DNA from 2 places in the Mesorhizobium sp. CA12 genome. Region 1 is predicted to be linked to the other one. Evidence: predicted binding sites of a transcription regulator. Region 1 holds the regulator's gene; the other holds the start of a gene.
What was found. The regulator PhoB, encoded in region 1, activates phosphate uptake and scavenging genes when phosphate is short. The targets are predictions, from matches to a motif close to TGTCATNNANCTGTCAT.
Positions count from the first base shown of each region.

Region 2: LB520_RS24390 (ceramide glucosyltransferase) is a predicted target of PhoB. The motif match lies at 2,525-2,541, and genes of this name have one in related genera.

Region 1 covers NZ_JAIUHT010000003.1:170,537-179,444, forward strand. Annotated here, with positions in the region: gene LB520_RS07300 (sugar ABC transporter permease) at 1-1,272, opposite strand, end outside; gene xylF (D-xylose ABC transporter substrate-binding protein) at 1,504-2,544, opposite strand; gene LB520_RS07310 (ROK family protein) at 2,813-4,054, shown strand; gene phoB (phosphate regulon transcriptional regulator PhoB) at 4,387-5,076, opposite strand; gene phoU (phosphate signaling complex protein PhoU) at 5,093-5,800, opposite strand; gene pstB (phosphate ABC transporter ATP-binding protein PstB) at 5,821-6,624, opposite strand; gene pstA (phosphate ABC transporter permease PstA) at 6,621-7,472, opposite strand; gene pstC (phosphate ABC transporter permease subunit PstC) at 7,476-8,462, opposite strand; gene pstS (phosphate ABC transporter substrate-binding protein PstS) at 8,527-8,908, opposite strand, start outside.
Region 2 covers NZ_JAIUHT010000018.1:22,205-31,112, reverse strand. Annotated here, with positions in the region: gene LB520_RS24395 (O-succinylhomoserine sulfhydrylase) at 1-1,074, shown strand, start outside; gene LB520_RS24390 (ceramide glucosyltransferase) at 1,157-2,302, opposite strand; gene apaG (Co2+/Mg2+ efflux protein ApaG) at 2,646-3,038, shown strand; gene LB520_RS24380 (Hsp33 family molecular chaperone) at 3,241-4,269, opposite strand; gene argF (ornithine carbamoyltransferase) at 4,394-5,305, opposite strand; gene LB520_RS24370 (aspartate aminotransferase family protein) at 5,322-6,521, opposite strand; gene LB520_RS24365 (GcrA family cell cycle regulator) at 6,879-7,397, shown strand; gene LB520_RS24360 (magnesium and cobalt transport protein CorA) at 7,541-8,545, opposite strand; gene phoU (phosphate signaling complex protein PhoU) at 8,633-8,908, opposite strand, start outside.

The DNA.
Region 1 (8,908 bases):
ATCGACGCCGAGCAACACCATGCCGGATTGCAGCGACTGCATCAGCAATGCGCCCAGCATGGCGCCGAGCACGGTTCCGGAACCGCCTGCAAGCGACGTGCCGCCGATGACCGCCGCGGCGATGACCAGCAGTTCATCCAGCGTCCCCAGCGCGTTTGTCGAGGAGTTCTGCCTGGCCGACGAGATCGCCGCCGCGATCGTCGCCAGCACGCCCATGATCATGAACACCTTCATGGTGATCCAGCGCGTGTTGATGCCGGCAAGATTGGCGGCTTCCGGATTGCCGCCGATGGCAAAGACGTAGCGGCCGAATCTAGTGCGCTTGGTGACGAAGGTCATGATCAGGCCGACGGCGACCGCCATCAGCACCGGAATGGCGATGCCGTGCGCGATGAACAGCCCGCCTTCGGGCACGGTGATGTTGTTGGCCGCGGCGTAGCGGTTCACGATGCCGACCGGCCACGGATAGGAGTTGGCGAGCCACACCGCGCCCAGGATGACCGCGCAGGTGACCGTGGCAAGCAGCGTCTCGGCCCAGACCGGACGCAGCGGGAAGCGGAAGCGCTTGCGCTGCACGCGGCCGTTGAAATGCATGAAGATAACCGCCAGACAGGCGACGATGCCGACGGCCCAGCTCCATTTGGCGCCGATCGAGCCCGCCGGGCCGCCGCCCATCAACTGGAACGTGGCGTCGAGCGGCGCAACGGTCTGACCGCTGGTGACCCACCAGGCAGCGCCCCGCCATACTAGCAATCCGCCAAGCGTGACGATGAAGGCCGGCACTTCGAGATAGGCGATAACGAAGCCCTGGAAGGCGCCGATGATGAGGCCGAGCGCCAGGCCGATCAGCAACGCCAGAACCCAGATCCAGGGGTTTCCCAGTTCAAGCCCGACGAAGCGAACCAGGAAATGCGCCTGGGCAAAGCCCATGACCATGCCGATCAGCCCTTCGGCCGACCCGACCGACAGGTCGATGTTGCGCATGACGATGACGAGCACCATGCCGGAGGCCATGATCGCCACGGCCGAAGACTGAACCGACAGGTTCCAGAGATTGCGCGGCGTCAGGAACGTGCGGCTGTCGAAGTCGAGCGGGTTGACGCCAAGCCGCAGGCTGGAAATCACATGCAGCCCGATCCAGATGAGGAGCAGCGCGCCGATCATGCCCAGCATGCGGGTGTCGAGCTCGGTCGCCTTCAGGAACCGGGCAACAGTGCCGAGTTCCGACGCGCGCGCGGTGTCCGCCGGTTGGGTAGACGTCGTGTCGGTCATGATTTCCTCCCACCGGCTTGCCGTCTGGCGCGGATGCCGGAACTCAGCCTAGAAGCTATCCGCCTGAGGCAGAACGGCAAAATCTTTTGAGAAAACGCCGCGGCTTTAAGGCAATCCCAGGAAAGTGCGTAGCGGTTTTCCGTCCGGGATTGCGGCAACAAAAACCAGGAGCGGTTCATTGAACCGCTCCTGGCCGCGGCGCAGGTGTTTTTGATCGAACGTCGGCAAGGCTCAGTTGCAGACCTGGACGCTGCCGGCGGGCACGCCCGCGCAGACCTCGTCCTTCTTGATCCAGCCGGCGTCGATGACGACGTTGAGGTTGTCCTTGGTGATCGCGACCGGCGTCAGGAACAGCGACTTGACGGTGTTGCCGCCGGGCGTCGTGAAGTCCTTGGCGCCGGCGATGTCGCCCATCTTCTTGCCGTCGGCGAGCTGCGAGGCGATCTCGGCGGCGTTCTTGCCGAGCTCGCGCGCGTCTTTCCACACCGACACGGTCTGCGTGCCGAGCGCGATGCGGTTGAGCGCCGCGTGGTCGCCGTCCTGGCCCGAGACCGGCACGGTGCCGGCCAGCCCCTGCGCCGTCAGCGCCGCGACAACGCCGCCGGCGGTGCCGTCATTGGCAGCCACGACCGCGTCGACCTTGTTGTCGTTGGCGGTCAGGAACTGCTCCATGTTCTTCTGCGCGTTGGCCGGCAGCCAGCCGTCCGTGTAGGCCTCGCCGACATTCTTGATCTTGCCGCTGTCGATGGCGTCCTTCAGGACTTCCATGGAGCCCGCGAACAGGAAGTCGGCGTTCGGATCGGAGCCCGAGCCCTTGATGAAGACATAGTTGCCTTCCGGCTTGGCCTTGAACACCTCGCGGGCCTGCATGCGCCCGACTTCCTTGTTGTCGAAGGTCAGGTAGAACACGTCCTTGTTCTCGATCAGGCGGTCATAGCCGACGACCGGGATTCCTTCATCGAGCGCCTTCTGCACTGCCGGGCCGATTGCCGAGGCATCCTGCGCCAGGATGATCAGCGCGTTGGCGCCCTGCGAGATCAGGCTTTCGACGTCGGTTAGCTGCTTGCCCGGATTGGACTGCGCGTCGGCCGAGATATACTTGTCGCCGGCGGCCTCGATGGCGGCCTTCATCGCTGCTTCGTCGGTCTTCCAGCGCTCTTCCTGGAAATTCGACCACGACACGCCGATCACCTTGTCCTTCGCCTCGGCGACGGACGCCAGCGTCAGCGACATGGCAACGCCCGCCAGAATGGCGGCTGCAAATTTCTTCATGATATCCTCCCTGCGCCCGTGCGGCGCGACCCAGACTGGCCCGAAGGCCGGCACAGAGGCTTTTTTTCGAGCCTCAAAAAAATAGTGGTCCAGCACAACAGCGCTGTCAACCGAGATTCTGATGGGTTTTGATGGGCTCAGGCATTTTTTTCGGTATCCGCAATAAATAATGACATGGCCCCTGGCTTCTGCCACAATCCCTAGCGTGTCAGCGACAGGCCATGGCATTATCACAAGGCCGCGATGACTGGGGAGGACGTGCGAAACGATGTCGGTCGGAATCCGCCATGACGATTTGCGCCGGCGCAACCGCGCCATGGTGATTTCGGCGGTACGCCGCGCCGGTCAGCCATCACGGACCGAAATTGCCGCCACCACCGGGCTCAGCCACTCGACCATTTCGGCGATCTCCGCCGACCTGATCCAGGAGGGCATTCTCACCGAAAGCAAGGCCAGCGAGCCGACGGCGTTGAAGCGCGGCCGGCCGCAGATCGGCCTGGCGCTGAACCCTGAAGCCGCCGCGGTGCTGACCGTGGTGTTGTCTCTGAACTTCCTGTCGGTCGCCGTGATCGACTATGCCGGCCAGGTTGTCGCCGAGGAGCAGCAACGCCTGGACACGCTTGTCATGCCCCGCGACGAGCTGATCGGCGAATGCGTGGCGATCGTGCGGCGCCGGCTGCAGGATCCCGACCTCGACATTGGCAGCGTCGCCCGCATCGCCATGGGCATTCAGGGCATCACCGATTCTAATGCACGCGCCATGCTCTGGTCGCCGATAACGCCGCTGACCGACATTCCTTTCGCCGACATTCTCGAGAAGGAGTTCGGCATCTCCGCCACCATGGAGAACGACTGCAACATGATGGCGGTGGCGCTGCAATGGCGCGACCCGGAGCGCTATCGTGACGACTTCATCGCCATCCTGTTGTCGCACGGCATCGGCATGGGTCTCGTGCTCAAGGGTGCGCTGTTCACCGGCACGCATTCCTCCGGCGGCGAGTTCGGCCACATGATTCACCGCCCGGGCGGGGCGCTTTGCCGCTGCGGCCGCCGCGGCTGCGTCGAGGCCTATGCCGGCAACTATGCGATCTGGCGCAGCGCCATGAAAATGAGCGAGGACGCCGAGCCGGTCGACGTCGGCGACGCCGACATGCGGGCCCTTGCCGCGAAGGCGCGCGAGAGGGACGGCCCCGAACGGGAGGCTTACCGCCGGGCCGGCGAAGCGCTTGGTTTCGGTCTCGGCAGCCTGTTCGCCCTCATCGACCCGGCGCCTGTAGCCATGGTCGGCGTCAGCGCGGCCGCCTTCGACCTGATCGAGCCGGCGCTGCGCGAGGCGATCGCCCAGACGGCCGGCGGCCAGCACTCCGAATCGATCTCCTTCGACACCGAGCCGAACGAGTTGCCGCTGATCCGCGAAGGCTGCGCCATGCGCGCGTTGACCTTCGTCGACCAGGAGATTTTCGCGCCGGGAGGCCAGGCAAGAGTGGGGACGGGAAAGAACGTGGCCTGAGGCAGCCTTGAAGAGGTCCGGGACAGCAGCAGACGCTTGAATTAGCGAAGGGAAGGCCCCGCAGCTTCGTCATTCCAGGGCGGAGCAGGAGCGAAGCTCCGTCGCGGAGACCCTGGAATCCATGCCGCTATCTCACGCGTCGAGCGCAGCGGCACAGAATTCTGGACTGTCGCAACGCATCGACATCACGGAATGGATCCTCGGGTCTGCGCTGCGTCGCTGCGCTCCTTGCTCCGCCCGTGGATGACGAAGCACAAGCGTCTCGGCTAACCGCCAATGCACGCGATCCGATGCTGGAGACACAGAACCCGTCAGCGTCTCAGCCCCTATCCCTAATCTTCCCTGATCGCGTAACCCGCCCCGCGGATGGTGCGGATGACGTCCGGCATGCGGCCATTGTTGACCGCTTTGCGCAGACGGCCGACATGGACGTCGACGGTGCGTTCGTCGATATAGATCGTCTCGCCCCAGACATTGTCGAGCAGCTGGCTGCGCGAGAACACCCGGCCGGGATGACGCATCATGAATTCCAGCAGCCGGAACTCGGTCGGGCCGAGCCTGATCTCGCTCTTCTTGCGGTAGACGCGGTGCGACTCGCGGTCGAGCACGATGTCGCCGACCTTGAGCACGCTGGACAGCACCTCCGGCTTGGCGCGGCGCAGCAGCGCCTTGACGCGCGCCATGAACTCCGGCGTCGAGAACGGCTTGACCAGATAGTCGTCGGCGCCGGTCGAGAGGCCGCGCACGCGGTCGCTTTCTTCGCCCCGCGCGGTCAGCATGATGATCGGCAGCCGCTCGGTCTCGGGCCGCATCCTGAGGCGCCGGCAGAGCTCGATGCCGGAAACCGCCGGCACCATCCAGTCGAGCACGAGCAGGTCGGGAACGTTTTCCTGAAGGCGGATTTCGGCCTCGTCGCCGCGGGTCACCACTTCGACCTGGTAACCCTCGGATTCGAGATTGTAGCGGAGCAGCACCCCAAGCGGCTCCTCGTCCTCCACCACCATGATGCGTGGCGCGATCATTGGCAGGTACCCTTCGTCAGGCCGCCGGCGCCGACATTGTCGTCTCGTCCTGCTTGGGACGATTCGCGGGCAATTGCGTGCCGGTCAGCACATAATAGGCGTTCTCGGCGATGTTGGTCACATGGTCGCCGATCCGCTCGAGATTCTTGGCGCAGAACAGAAGATGCGTGCAGGCGGTGATGTTGCGCGGGTCTTCCATCATGTAGGTCAGGAGCTCCCGGAAGACGGATGTGTATTTGACGTCGATGCGCTCGTCGTCGTTGCGAAGCTTGGCCAGCGCCGTGGCGTCGCCCACCGTATATTCCTGGATCACGGCCTGGACCTGGATCAGCACCAGCTGCGCCATGGAATCGATCGAATGCGTGAGGTCGCGCGGCGCGGCGCTGACGCCGACCGAGCCGACGCGCTTGGCGATGTTCTTGGCGAGGTCGCCGATGCGTTCGAGGTCGCCCGCCATGCGGATCGAGCCAACCACATTGCGCAGGTCGTCGGCCATCGGCTGGCGCTTGGCGATCAGCGTGATGGCGCGGTCGTCGAGCTCGCGCTGGCGCGCGTCCATGATGGCATCGTCGGAAACGACGCGCTGCGCCATGGCATTGTCGGTCTCAAGCAGAGCCTTGGTCGAAGCGCCGACCATCGAGCTGGCGAGATCGCCCATGTCGTTGATGAGCCGGCTGATCTGCCTCAGATCCTCGTCGAAGGAAGCGACGGTATGTTCGGCCATGATGATGTCCTCGTATGAGCTCAGCCGAAGCGGCCGGTGATGTAGTCCTGCGTGCGCTTTTCGCGGGGCGAGGTGAAGATCTTCTCGGTCCGGTCGAACTCCACCAGCTCGCCCAGATACATGAACGCCGTCTGCCGCGACACGCGCGCCGCCTGCTGCATGTTGTGGGTGACGATGACGATCGTGTAGTCGGCCTGCAGCTCGTCGATCAGTTCCTCGATCTTGGCGGTCGACAGCGGATCGAGCGCCGAGGCCGGCTCGTCGAGCAGGATGACCTCGGGCTTCACAGCAACGGTACGGGCGATGCACAGGCGCTGCTGCTGGCCGCCCGAGAGGCTGAGGCCGCTGGCGTTGAGCTTGTCCTTGACCTCGTTCCAGAGTGCTGCGCGCTTCAGCGCCTGCTCGACGCGGCTGTCCATCTCGGCCTTGCTGATCTTCTCATAGAGCCTGACGCCGAAAGCGATGTTCTCGTAGATCGACATCGGGAACGGCGTCGGCTTCTGAAACACCATGCCGATCTTGGTCCTGAGCAGGTTGAGGTCCTGCGAGCGGTCGAGGATGTTCTTGCCGTCGAGCAGCACCTGGCCCTCGGCGCTCTGCTTCGGATAGAGCTCGTAGATGCGGTTGAGCACGCGCAGCAGCGTCGACTTCCCGCAGCCCGACGGGCCGATGAAGGCGGTCACGCTGCGCTCGGGCAGGGACAGGTTGATGTCCTTCAGCGCCTTCGACTGGCCATAGTAGAAATTGAGGTTCTTGACCTCGATCTTGGCCTTCTCGACGGTCGTGTCGGCTGCGTTCAGGTCGGTGGACAACATCGGTTTCATCTGTCCTCTCTGCGTCCGGTTAGGCTGCGGGCGATGATGCTCAGCCCGAGAACCGTCAGGGTGATTATGAGTGCGCCCGTCCAGGCCAGTTGCTGCCATTCCTCGTAGGGGCTGAGAGCGAACTGGAAGATGGTTACCGGCAGGCTGGCCATCGGCGCATTGAGATTGCTCGACCAGAACTGGTTGTTGAGCGCGGTGAAGAGAAGCGGCGCCGTCTCGCCGGAGATGCGGGCGATCGCCAAAAGGATGCCGGTGACGATGCCGGACAGCGCCGCGCGATAGGCAACCGAGCGGATCACCACCCAGCGCGGCGCTCCGATGGCGGTGCCTGCTTCGCGCAGCGCGTTGGGCACAAGGTTCAGCATGTCCTCGGTGGTGCGCACCACGACGGGGATCACCAGGATCGACAGCGCGACCGCGCCGGCAATCGCCGAGAAGTGCCCCATCGGCCGCACCATCAGCTCGTAGACGAACAGGCCGATGATGATCGACGGCGCCGACAGGAGGATGTCGTTGATGAAGCGCACCACCGTCGTGAGCTTCGAGAAGCGTCCGTATTCGGCCATGTAGGTGCCGGCCAGCACGCCGATCGGCGTGCCGACGACGATACCGATGATCGTCATGACGATGCTGCCGTAGATGGCATTGAGCAGGCCGCCGGCATCGCCGGGCGGCGGCGTCATTTCCGTGAACACGGAGAGCGACACCCCGGAAAGCCCCTTGTAGAGCAGGGCGCCGAGAATCAGCGCCAGCCAGGCCAGCCCGATGCCCGCCGCGACGACGCACAGCGTCATCATCACGGCATTCTTGCGCTTGCGGCTTTGGTGAAGCGATGCGGCAGTCGACATCGGTCAGGCTCCCGTGCGGCTATCGATGCGCAACAGCATGTAGCGTGCGAGCGCGAGGATGATGAAGGTGATGATGAACAGGATCAGGCCGAGCGATACCAGCGAGGATGTATAAAGGTTGCCGTCGGCTTCGGTGAATTCGTTGGCGATGGTCGCCGAGATCGTCGTGCCCGGCGCAAACAGCGAGGCGCTGATGCGGTGCGCGTTGCCGATGACGAAGGTGACGGCCATCGTCTCGCCGAGCGCGCGGCCGAGGCCGAGCATGACGCCGCCCATGATGCCGATGCGGGTATAGGGGATGGTCACGCGCCGGGTCACTTCCCAGGTCGTGCAGCCGATCCCGTAGGCCGATTCCTTCAGCACCGCCGGCACCGTGTCGAACACGTCCTTGGTGATCGAGGTGATGAAAGGCAGCACCATTATGGCGAGGATCAGCGACGAGGTCAGCAAGCCGATGCCGTAGGGCGGACCGGCAAACAGGCTGGAGAGCCCCGGTATGCCGTGGAAAAGACTGATGATGAAGGGCTGCACAGTCGTCTGCAGGAACGGCGCGAAGACGAACAGGCCCCAGATGCCGTAGATGATCGAGGGAATGCCGGCGAGCAGCTCGACGGCGATGCCAATCGGACGCCTGAGCGGGCGCGGACAAAGCTCGGTCAGGAAGATGGCGATACCGATGCCGATCGGCACGGCGATGAGAATGGCGATGGCCGAAGTGACGATGGTGCCGTAGATGGGCGCGAGCGCGCCGAAATTCTCGGTGACCGGGTTCCAGGATTCGGTGGTCAGGAAGGAGAAGCCGAACTTCGACAGGGCCTCCCACGATCCGGCGACCAGCGAGATCGCGACCCCCCCGAGCAGAACGAGCACGAGTATGGCGGAAAGGCGCGTCGCCGTCCGGAAAACCATGTCGGTGACGGCGAAGCGGCGCACCGTCGCTTCTCTGGTCCGCAGGGCGGACGATGTCGCGGCTTCGGAAACGGCTGTCATTTAGCCCCTCGCATTTCGAAAGAGACAGGAGGGCGCTAGAGGCGCCCTCCTCATTCGGCGGGAATTACATGCCGGAGTAGACCGGCTTGCCATCCTTGTCGACGATGTCCTTGCCCCACATCTCCTCGACGCTCTTCACGACCTTGTCGGGCATCGGAACGTAGTCAAGCTCAGCAGCCATCTTGTCGCCCTTGGCATAGGACCAGGCGAAGAACTTGAGCGCTTCGGCCGTGGCTGCCGCATCATCGGGCTTCTGGTAGACGAGGATCCAGGTGGCGGAAGTCATCGGCCAGGATTCGGCGCCCGCCTGGTTGGCCAGGATAACGCCGTAGCCCGGCTGCGAGCTCCAGTCGGCATTGGCCGCGGCGGCCGAGAACGCCTTCGCGGTCGGCTCGACCTTCTTGCCGTCCTTGTTCACCATGTCGGTATAGGTGAGCTTGTTCTGC
Region 2 (8,908 bases), on a different contig from region 1:
GAGACGGCGCAAGCGGCGGAAGCCCGCTTCAAGGGCGAAGAGCCGGGCTTCATCTATTCGCGCTACGCTAACCCGACCGTCGACATGTTCGAAAAGCGCATGTGCGCGCTCGAAGGCGCCGAGGATGCCCGCGCCACCGCTTCCGGCATGGCCGCAGTAACCGCCGCGCTGCTCTGCAGCGCCAAGGCCGGAGATCATATCGTGGCGGCACGCGCCCTGTTCGGCTCCTGCCGCTGGGTGGTCGAGACGCTGGCGCCGCGCTACGGCATCGAGGCGACGCTGGTCGACGGCACCGACATCGCCAATTGGGAAAAGGCGACAAGGCCGAACACCAAGCTGTTCTTCCTGGAAAGCCCGACCAACCCGACGCTGGAGGTGGTCGATATTGCCGCCGTCGCCAGGCTCGCCAATTCGATCGGTGCCAGGCTGATCGTCGACAATGTCTTCGCCACGCCGCTGCAGCAGAAGCCACTGCAGCTCGGCGCCCATATCGTCGTCTATTCGGCGACCAAGCATATAGACGGCCAGGGCCGCTGCCTGGGCGGCGTCATCCTGTCGGACAAGAAATGGATCGACGAGAACCTGCACGACTATTTCCGCCACACCGGTCCCAGCCTGTCGCCCTTCAACGCCTGGACGCTGCTCAAAGGCCTGGAGACGCTGCCGCTGCGCGTGCGCCAGCAGACCGAGAGCGCCGGCAAGATCGCGGATTTCCTTGCCGGCCGACCGGAGATCGCCCGTGTCATCTATCCGGGCCGCGCCGATCATCCGCAAGCGGATCTCGTCAAGAAGCAGATGTCGGGAGGCTCGACGCTGATCTGCCTCGACGTCAAGGGCGGCAAGCAGGCGGCCTTTGCCTTCCAGAACGCGCTCGACATCGTGCTGATCTCCAACAATCTCGGTGACGCCAAGAGCCTGATCACCCATCCGGCGACGACGACGCACAAGAACCTGAGCGACGAGGCCCGCGCCGAGCTCGGCATCGGGCCAGGCACGCTGAGGCTCTCCGTTGGCCTGGAGGACAGCGACGATCTGCTGGAAGACGTGGAACAGGCCCTGAAGGCGGCAAAATAGAAGGCTGAGAACGCCGCGGCCCGAGCCTTCCAGAGCCGCAATTCCGGACGGGAAACCGTTTCACACTTTTCCTGGAATTGCTCTAGGCGAGCTCCTCCAGCTCGGTCATCGCCTTGGTGCGGATGGTCATGGCGTTGCCGCGCCATTCGACGGCGCCGCCGAACCAGGCGCGCGCCCAGATGGCCGGCAGCAGGGCATCGCGCACGATCATCGCGGTGATGCTGCGCGGCGACAAATACCAGCCCTTCGCAAAGGCCAGCAGCCATTCCGGCAGGTAGGCGATCGCCAGCACGCCCAAGGCCGTCGTGGGCAGGCTGACGCCGGCGCTTGCCGCTGCAATCAGCGCCAGCAGCAGCGGCACCGCAGCGCCAGTCAGGATCTCCGGCGCGAAGAACAGTGGGAAGGTAACCCGCCGCAGCCGCGCCCAGCGCGTCTGGCGCGACCAGATCTCGGCGAGCCTGCGCTGGCCGAGCGGCTGCTCGAATGGCGAGGCGACGAGGTTGACGTTGAACCCCAGGCCATTGACCAGCTTGGTGGCCGCCGCGTCCTCGGCGATCTCGGCGGCCAAGGCCTGGATGCCGCCATTGGCATCGAGCATCGGCTTGTTCCACAGCATGCTCTTGCCCTGGGCGAAGCCAAGGCCAACCGCCTCGCCGGCATACTGCCAGCGCGCCTGCAGCGTGTTGAGGAAGGCGCATTCGACTTCGGCCCAGAACCCGTCCGGCCGCGAGCCGATCGGCGTCGAGCAGACGAGGCCGGTATCCGGCCGCCATGCCGCCATCAGGTGCTGGACATAGTCTCTCGGCATCAGCACGTTGGAATCGGCGAGGATCACCCAATCGTGTCTCGCCGCCTGCCAGCCCTTGACGCAGTTGTTGAGCTTGGGATTGGCGCTGACGCGATCGTCGCCGATCAGCAGCCGCGCAGGAATTTTGGGGTGGCGCGCGATCGCCGCATCGATCAGCTTGACCACCGGGTCTTCGGCATGCGCGACGCAGAAGATCAGCTCATAGCGCGGCCAATCGAGCGAGAAGGCGCGCTGCAAGGTCTCCGGCGTGAACGGCTCGACGCCACGCGACGGCACGATGATGGAGACCGGCGGCCGCGCGCTGGAGGGCGGCGCGATGACATGCCGCCGCTTCAGCCGCGACGAGGCGAGCAGGATGCTGGCGAGATTGACGGAAAGAAGCGCTGACGAAGCCAGGCCGGCTGCGATAGTCAGTTCCATCGAGATCTGGTCACCCCCGATAGAGAGTTTCACCGTTTCACGCAAACGGCGACCCACTCCATCTCCTTGTTTTCACGCAATTCCGGACGGAAGGCTACGGCGAAGGCGCCGAGCTTAACCGCTCGCGCTTTCCTGGAATTGCTTTAGGCCGCACGCGGCCGTTTCAACTGTTACAGAGCGCCCGAGTCGCCCGGCACGGTTTGTGCACACCAACATTGTCATGTGTCACCTAAATGACATTGTTTTTCGGCACCTGCACTTACAAGGCTGGCAGGATGGTCGGCGCTGCGTTTATCAAGAGCGGAGCGTGACATATGTTCCGCGGCGGCAACCGGAGTGGCCCATGTATCGCGCAGTGACGCGCAACATTGAAGTGCTGGTCAGGCCCTTCTATCTGGAGGACCGCTCCGATCCGTCCGAGAACCGCTACGTCTGGGGCTATCAGGTGACGATCGACAACCGCTCCGACGAGTTCGTGCAGCTTGTGTCGCGCTACTGGCACATCACCGACGGTCAGGGCCGGGTCGAGGAGGTGCGCGGCGCCGGCGTCGTCGGCGACCAGCCGGAACTCAATCCCGGCGACAGTTACCAGTACACCTCGGGCTGCCCACTCTCGACGCCGTCAGGCATCATGGTCGGCCACTACACGATGCGCAACGGCCGCGGCGAGACGTTCGATATCGCCATTCCGGCTTTCTCGCTCGACATGCCAGGGACAAGGCGCACGGTGAATTAGCCGTCAGCGACAGCCTCTTTCTCCCCGTTTCACGGGGAGAAATGCCCGGCAGGGCAATGAGGGGCGGCGCCGGGCTTCTGAGATTTTCCTGGAGGCGGACGACCGCGTCGCCAGCGTGTCGCTATGATCGCCAACGTTGGCGCCGCCCCTCATCCGCCCTTCGGGCACCTTCTCCCCGTGGAACGGGGAGAAGGAAGAGAGCTCACTTCGCGAATTCAGCTGGGTCGAAGTCGTATTGGGTCGAGCAGAACTCGCAGGCGACATGGATGCCGCCCTCCTCGGTCGATTCCTTGATCTCCTCAGCCGAAAAGCCTTCGAGAATGCCGCGGATCTTGTCGCGCGAGCAGGAGCACTGGTCGGCGACAGGGACGCCGCGGAAAACGCGCACGCCGTGTTCGTGGAACAGCCGGTAGAGCAATCGCTCGGCGCCCACTGTCGGGTCGATCAACTCGGTCGGCTCGATCGTGCCGAGCAGCGCCAGCAACTCCTGCCAGGAATTGTCGGCCGGCTGGTCCGCAACGTCACGCGGATCGCCGTCGCCGCCAGAAATATCGGGAACGCGCATGCGTTCCGGCGACTGCGGCAGGAATTGCGCCAGGATACCGCCGGCGCGCCACTGCTCGCGCGCGCCGGCCGGGCCGGGCGTGACCAGCTTGGCGACCGACATCTTGATATCGGTCGGGATCTGCTCCGACTGCCGGAAATAGGTGCGCGCGGCGTCCTCGAGCGAGGTGCCGTCGAGCTGGACGATGCCTTGGTAGCGCTGCGTATGCGCACCCTGGTCGATCGTCAAGGCCAAGACGCCGTCGCCGAGCAGCGTCTGCTGCGAGGTCTCGCCGGCGGCGGTCAGCGCCTGCAGCCGGTCGGCATCGAAGCGCGCATAGGCGCGCAGCGCATGCGGCGTGGTGAAATCGGCCACCAGCATGTCGACCGGACCGTCGGTGCGGGTCTGCAGGATGAACTTGCCTTCGAACTTCAGCGAAGTGCCGAGCAGCACGGTGAGCACGCAGGCTTCCGCCAGCAGGCGGGCGACCGGCTCGGGGTAATCGTGGCGGCTCAGAATAGCGTCGAGCATCGGCCCGAGCTGCACGGTGCGGCCGCGCACATCGAGCGGCGCGACCTCGTAAGGCACGACGTGATCGTCGCCGGCGAAGCCGAATTCACCGAGTTGGGGTTTATGCTCAGCCAAGGTCTGGGTTTCCAACATGACAATACTCCGGGGCGCAGCCATGCCGCCCGGTGAGCCGCATGCGTCGAAGCGCGTTCGATTTACGTGATGGCCCGCAAATAGGCATCACATGTCCCCAGATCAAGTTGAGCCCGATCGGGCCGGAAGCGGTCAGGTCCAGCCCTTCTCACGCGCCCAGACACCAGGCCAGCACCGCCTTCTGGGCGTGCAGCCGGTTCTCGGCCTCGTCGAAGACCACCGAATGCGGGCCGTCGATCACCTCGTCGGTGACCTCCTCGCCGCGATGCGCCGGCAGGCAGTGCATGAACAATGCATCGGGCTTGGCTTTCGCCATCAGCGCCGCATTGACCTGATAGGGCAGGAAGACGTTGTGGCCGCGGGCGCGATGCTCCTGGCCCATGGAGACCCAGCTGTCGGTAACGACGCAGTCGGCCTGGTCGACGGCTTCCTCGGCGGACCTGGAAAACCGGACCTTGCCGCCATTGGCTTTCGACCAGTCGACATATTTCTCGAAAGGCTCGCTGCCTTCCGGCACCGCGACATTGAGGTTGAAGCTAAACCGCGCCGAGGCCTCCAGGAGCGAATGCAGCACATTGTTGCCGTCGCCGGTCCAGGCGAAGGTCTTGCCGGACACCGGACCGCGATGCTCCTCAAAGGTCATGATGTCGGCCATGAGCTGGCAGGGATGCGTGTCGTCGGTCAGCCCGTTGATGACCGGAACGGTGGCGTTCTCGGTGAGCTCCAGCAGCCGGTCGTGCGAGGTGGTGCGGATCATGATGGCGTCGACATAGCGCGACAGCACTTTCGCCGTGTCGGCGATGGTCTCCGAACGGCCGAGCTGCATCTCGGTGCCGGTCAACATGATGGTCTCGCCGCCGAGCTGGCGCATGCCGACATCGAAGGACACGCGCGTGCGCGTCGACGGCTTGTCGAAGATCATGGCCAGCACCTTGCCATCGAGCGGTTTTGAACGCTCACCCGCCTTGAGCCTGGTCTTTCGCGCCACCGCGTCGTCAAGCATGATGCGCAGGTCGCCCGCGGAAACGGCGGACAGATCGGTGAAGTGGCGAACACTCATCGGCAGGTTCCAGAAATTATTTGGCGGCTTCGGCGGCAATCGCGTCGGTCAGGCGCTTGGCGCCGCCGCGAATGCGCTCCAGCGCCTCGCCGATCTCCTCGTCGGTGACGGTGAGCGGCGGCAGGAGGCGGATGACGTTGTCGCCCGCCGGCACGGCAAGCAGGTGCTGGTCGCGCAGCGCCATATTCACCTTGGCGTTGGGCATGGCGCATTTCAGGCCGAGCATAAGGCCGGTTCCCCTGATGCCCTCGATGACGTCGGGGAATTCATCGGCCACCGCCGCAAGGCCCTGCTTCAGAAGCAGCGCCTTGCGCTGCACGTCCTCGAGGAAGCCGCCGGCCAGCACCACGTCGAGCACGGCGTTGCCGACGGCCATCGCCAGCGGATTGCCGCCGAAGGTCGTGCCGTGCACGCCGGCCGTCATGCCGGTCGCCGCCTCGTCGGTGGCAAGGCAGGCGCCCATCGGGAAGCCGCCGCCGATGCCCTTGGCGATCGCCATCAGATCGGGCGTGACGCCTGACCATTCATGTGCGAACAGCTTGCCGGTGCGGCCGATGCCGCACTGGACCTCGTCGAAGATCAAAAGCAGGCCGTGCTTGTCGCAGAGTTGCCGCAGCCGCTTCAGCGATTGCGTCGGCACCGGGCGTATGCCGCCCTCGCCTTGCACCGGCTCGATCAGGATCGCCGCGGTCTCCGGCGTGATCGCCTTTTCAGCGGCGTCGATGTCGTCGAAAGCCACCTGGTCGAATCCCTCGACCTTCGGGCCGAAGCCTTCGAGGTATTTGTACTGGCCGCCGGCGGCGATCGTCGCCAGCGTGCGGCCGTGAAAGGCACCCTCGAAGGTGATGATGCGGAAGCGCTCGGGACGGCCCTTGACGAATTGATAGCGCCTGGCCGTCTTGATGGCGCATTCCAGTGCCTCGGCACCGGAATTGGTGAAGAACACCTTGTCTGCAAAGGTCGCCTCAGTCAGCCGCTCGCCCAGCCGGCGCTGTTCCGGGATCTCATAGAGGTTGGAGACGTGCCACAGCTTGGCGGCCTGCCCGGTGAGCGCCGCGACCAGATGCGGATGGCTGTGGCCCAGCGAATTCACCGCGATGCCGCCGGCGAAGTCGAGATATCGCTCGCCCTTGTCGGTGACCAGCCAGGTCCCCTCCCCACGGTCGAACGCCAGGGGTGCGCGGGCAAAGGTCTCGTAAAGCGCCGAACCGCTCATTATATGCGTCTCCGGAACCGGAAATCAAAAAAGCCGCCAATGCGGCGGCCTTTGCGGGTTATCATGTTTTTCGGCCATGAAGTCAACGAAAACGTCACGCAGAAGCGCGTGGCAAGCCCCTGACGCCACGTCGGCTCATAAGTAGGCCGGCAAGTTGGGGAAAACCGAAAAAACCGAATCGTGTTGCCCTGGGGACTCTTGTCACCGAGTCAGCGCATAAGGTATTTGTAGTCGAGAAATAACTAGATTTCGTGCGGCGGACCTAATCACCCGGTATATGTGGTGTTGTTTGCCCGGCGAGAGCCGGGGGCGGGAAAGGATTCTGACTGCCGTACGCCTCAGCAGGAGCGCGGTCTCATGAACTGGACTGACGAGCGGGTCGAACTTCTCAGGAAATTGTGGTCGGAGGGTCTGAGCGCCAGCCAGATCGCCGCACAGCTCGGCGGGGTGAGCCGCAACGCCGTCATCGGCAAGGTGCATCGCCTGAAGCTGTCGGGCCGGGGCCGCGCAACGGCTGCTCCGGCGCGCCAGAAGAAGGCGACGCAAGGCGCCTCGATGCAGAAATCGGTGACCCGCGCCGCGAGTGCCACGCGTCACGTGACCACCACCATCGGCGCCACCGCGCTGCAGGTGCAGTTCGACGCCGAGCCGGTCGCGCGCCACTATATCCGGCCGGTCGAGAACGTGGTCGTGCCGATCTCGCGGCATCTGCAGCTCGTCGAGCTGACCGAACGCACCTGCAAATGGCCGAACGGCGATCCGCTGTCGGAAGACTTCAACTTCTGCGGCAACGACGCCGCCGAAACGGGGCCCTATTGCAAGTATCATTCCCGGGTGGCGTTCCAGCCGGCGGGCGAGCGGCGCAGGGCGCGCTGAGCGAATAGCGAATAGCGAATAGCGAATAGCGAATAGCGAATAGAGCTGGATGGAGTTTCGCGAAGAGGGCAACTTATTTCCCCTACTCGCTACTCCCTATTCGCTACTCGCCCCCTACTCCCTTACTGACTTACTCCCCTATTTCACAGCCATCCATTCTTCTTGAACCGCCAGTACAGGAACGCGCAGATGAGCGCGATCGCCACCAGGACGGCCGGATAGCCGTATTCCATCTTCAGTTCCGGCATGTCGGAGAAGTTCATGCCGTAGATGCCGGCGAAGGCCGTGGGCACCGCCAGGATGGCCGCCCATGAGGCGAGCTTCTTGGATATCGCGGTTTCCTGGCTCTGCCCGACCAGCAGACTGGCTTCGAAGGCGAAGGCCAGAACCTCGCGCAGGGAGTCGATCTTTTCCTGCACGGTGCGGATGTGGTCGGTCACGTCGCGAAACAGCGGATGCATGGCGGCATGTATCTGCGGCAGGTCGGCGCTGGTCAGCCGGCGGCAGACCTCGACCAGCGGCAGCGCCGCATTGCGCAGCCGCAGCAGATCGCGGCGCAGCATGTAAAGCCGCTCGATATCGGAACCGGTCATCGGCTTCAGAAGCACCTTGTCCTCAATCGCCTCGACCTCGTCCTCGATCTGCTCCAGCACCGGCATGTAGTTGTCGACGATGAAGTCGAGGATGGCGTAGAGGACGAAATCCTCGCCTTTGGCGAGCGAATGCGGGCAGCTCTCCCAGTGCTGGCGCACGGCGGCGTAGGAGGTCGACGGGCCGTGCCGGACGCTGACAATGTAGCCGGCGCCGACAAACAGATGCGTCTCGCCGAAAGTGACACGGCCGTCGATCAATTGCGCGGTGCGGGCAACGATGAAGAGGGCGTCGCCATATTGCTCGATCTTCGGGCGCGCATGCGGATGCTCGGCATCCTCGATCGCCAAATCATGCAAATGGAATTGCGCCTGCACCCGGAGCAGCAGGTTGCGATCGGGCTCGAGCAGGCCGATCCAGACGACATGGCCGGGTTTTGCCGTCCATTCGCCGGCCTGTTCGATGGCGATGTCGGCGATGCGCTTGCCGCCCGAATAGACGCTGGATGCAATGATGCCCGACGTTGGGGCCGGGGTCAGGTTTCGAACTTGTTCCATCGCAAACCTCCCGAGACTGCGACTGACAAAATCGCTGTCCCTGGAGGAGCTTATCCTAAATCAGGAAGCCGTTCGAGAGGCGGCGGTTCACTTAGCTGGCACCGGGCCGGGAAGCACGACCTTGTCGGTCTTGTCGCCTTTCGGCCGGTCGGCTGGCATCTGGTCGCCCGTGACGATGTAATAGATCGTCTCGGCGATATTGGTCGCGTGATCGCCGATGCGCTCGATGTTCTTGGCGCAGAACAGAAGATGCGTGCACGGTGTGATGTTGCGCGGATCTTCCATCATGTAGGTCAAGAGCTCGCGGAACAGCGAGGTGTACATGGCGTCGATCTGGTCGTCCCGGTCGCGCACGAGGCCAAT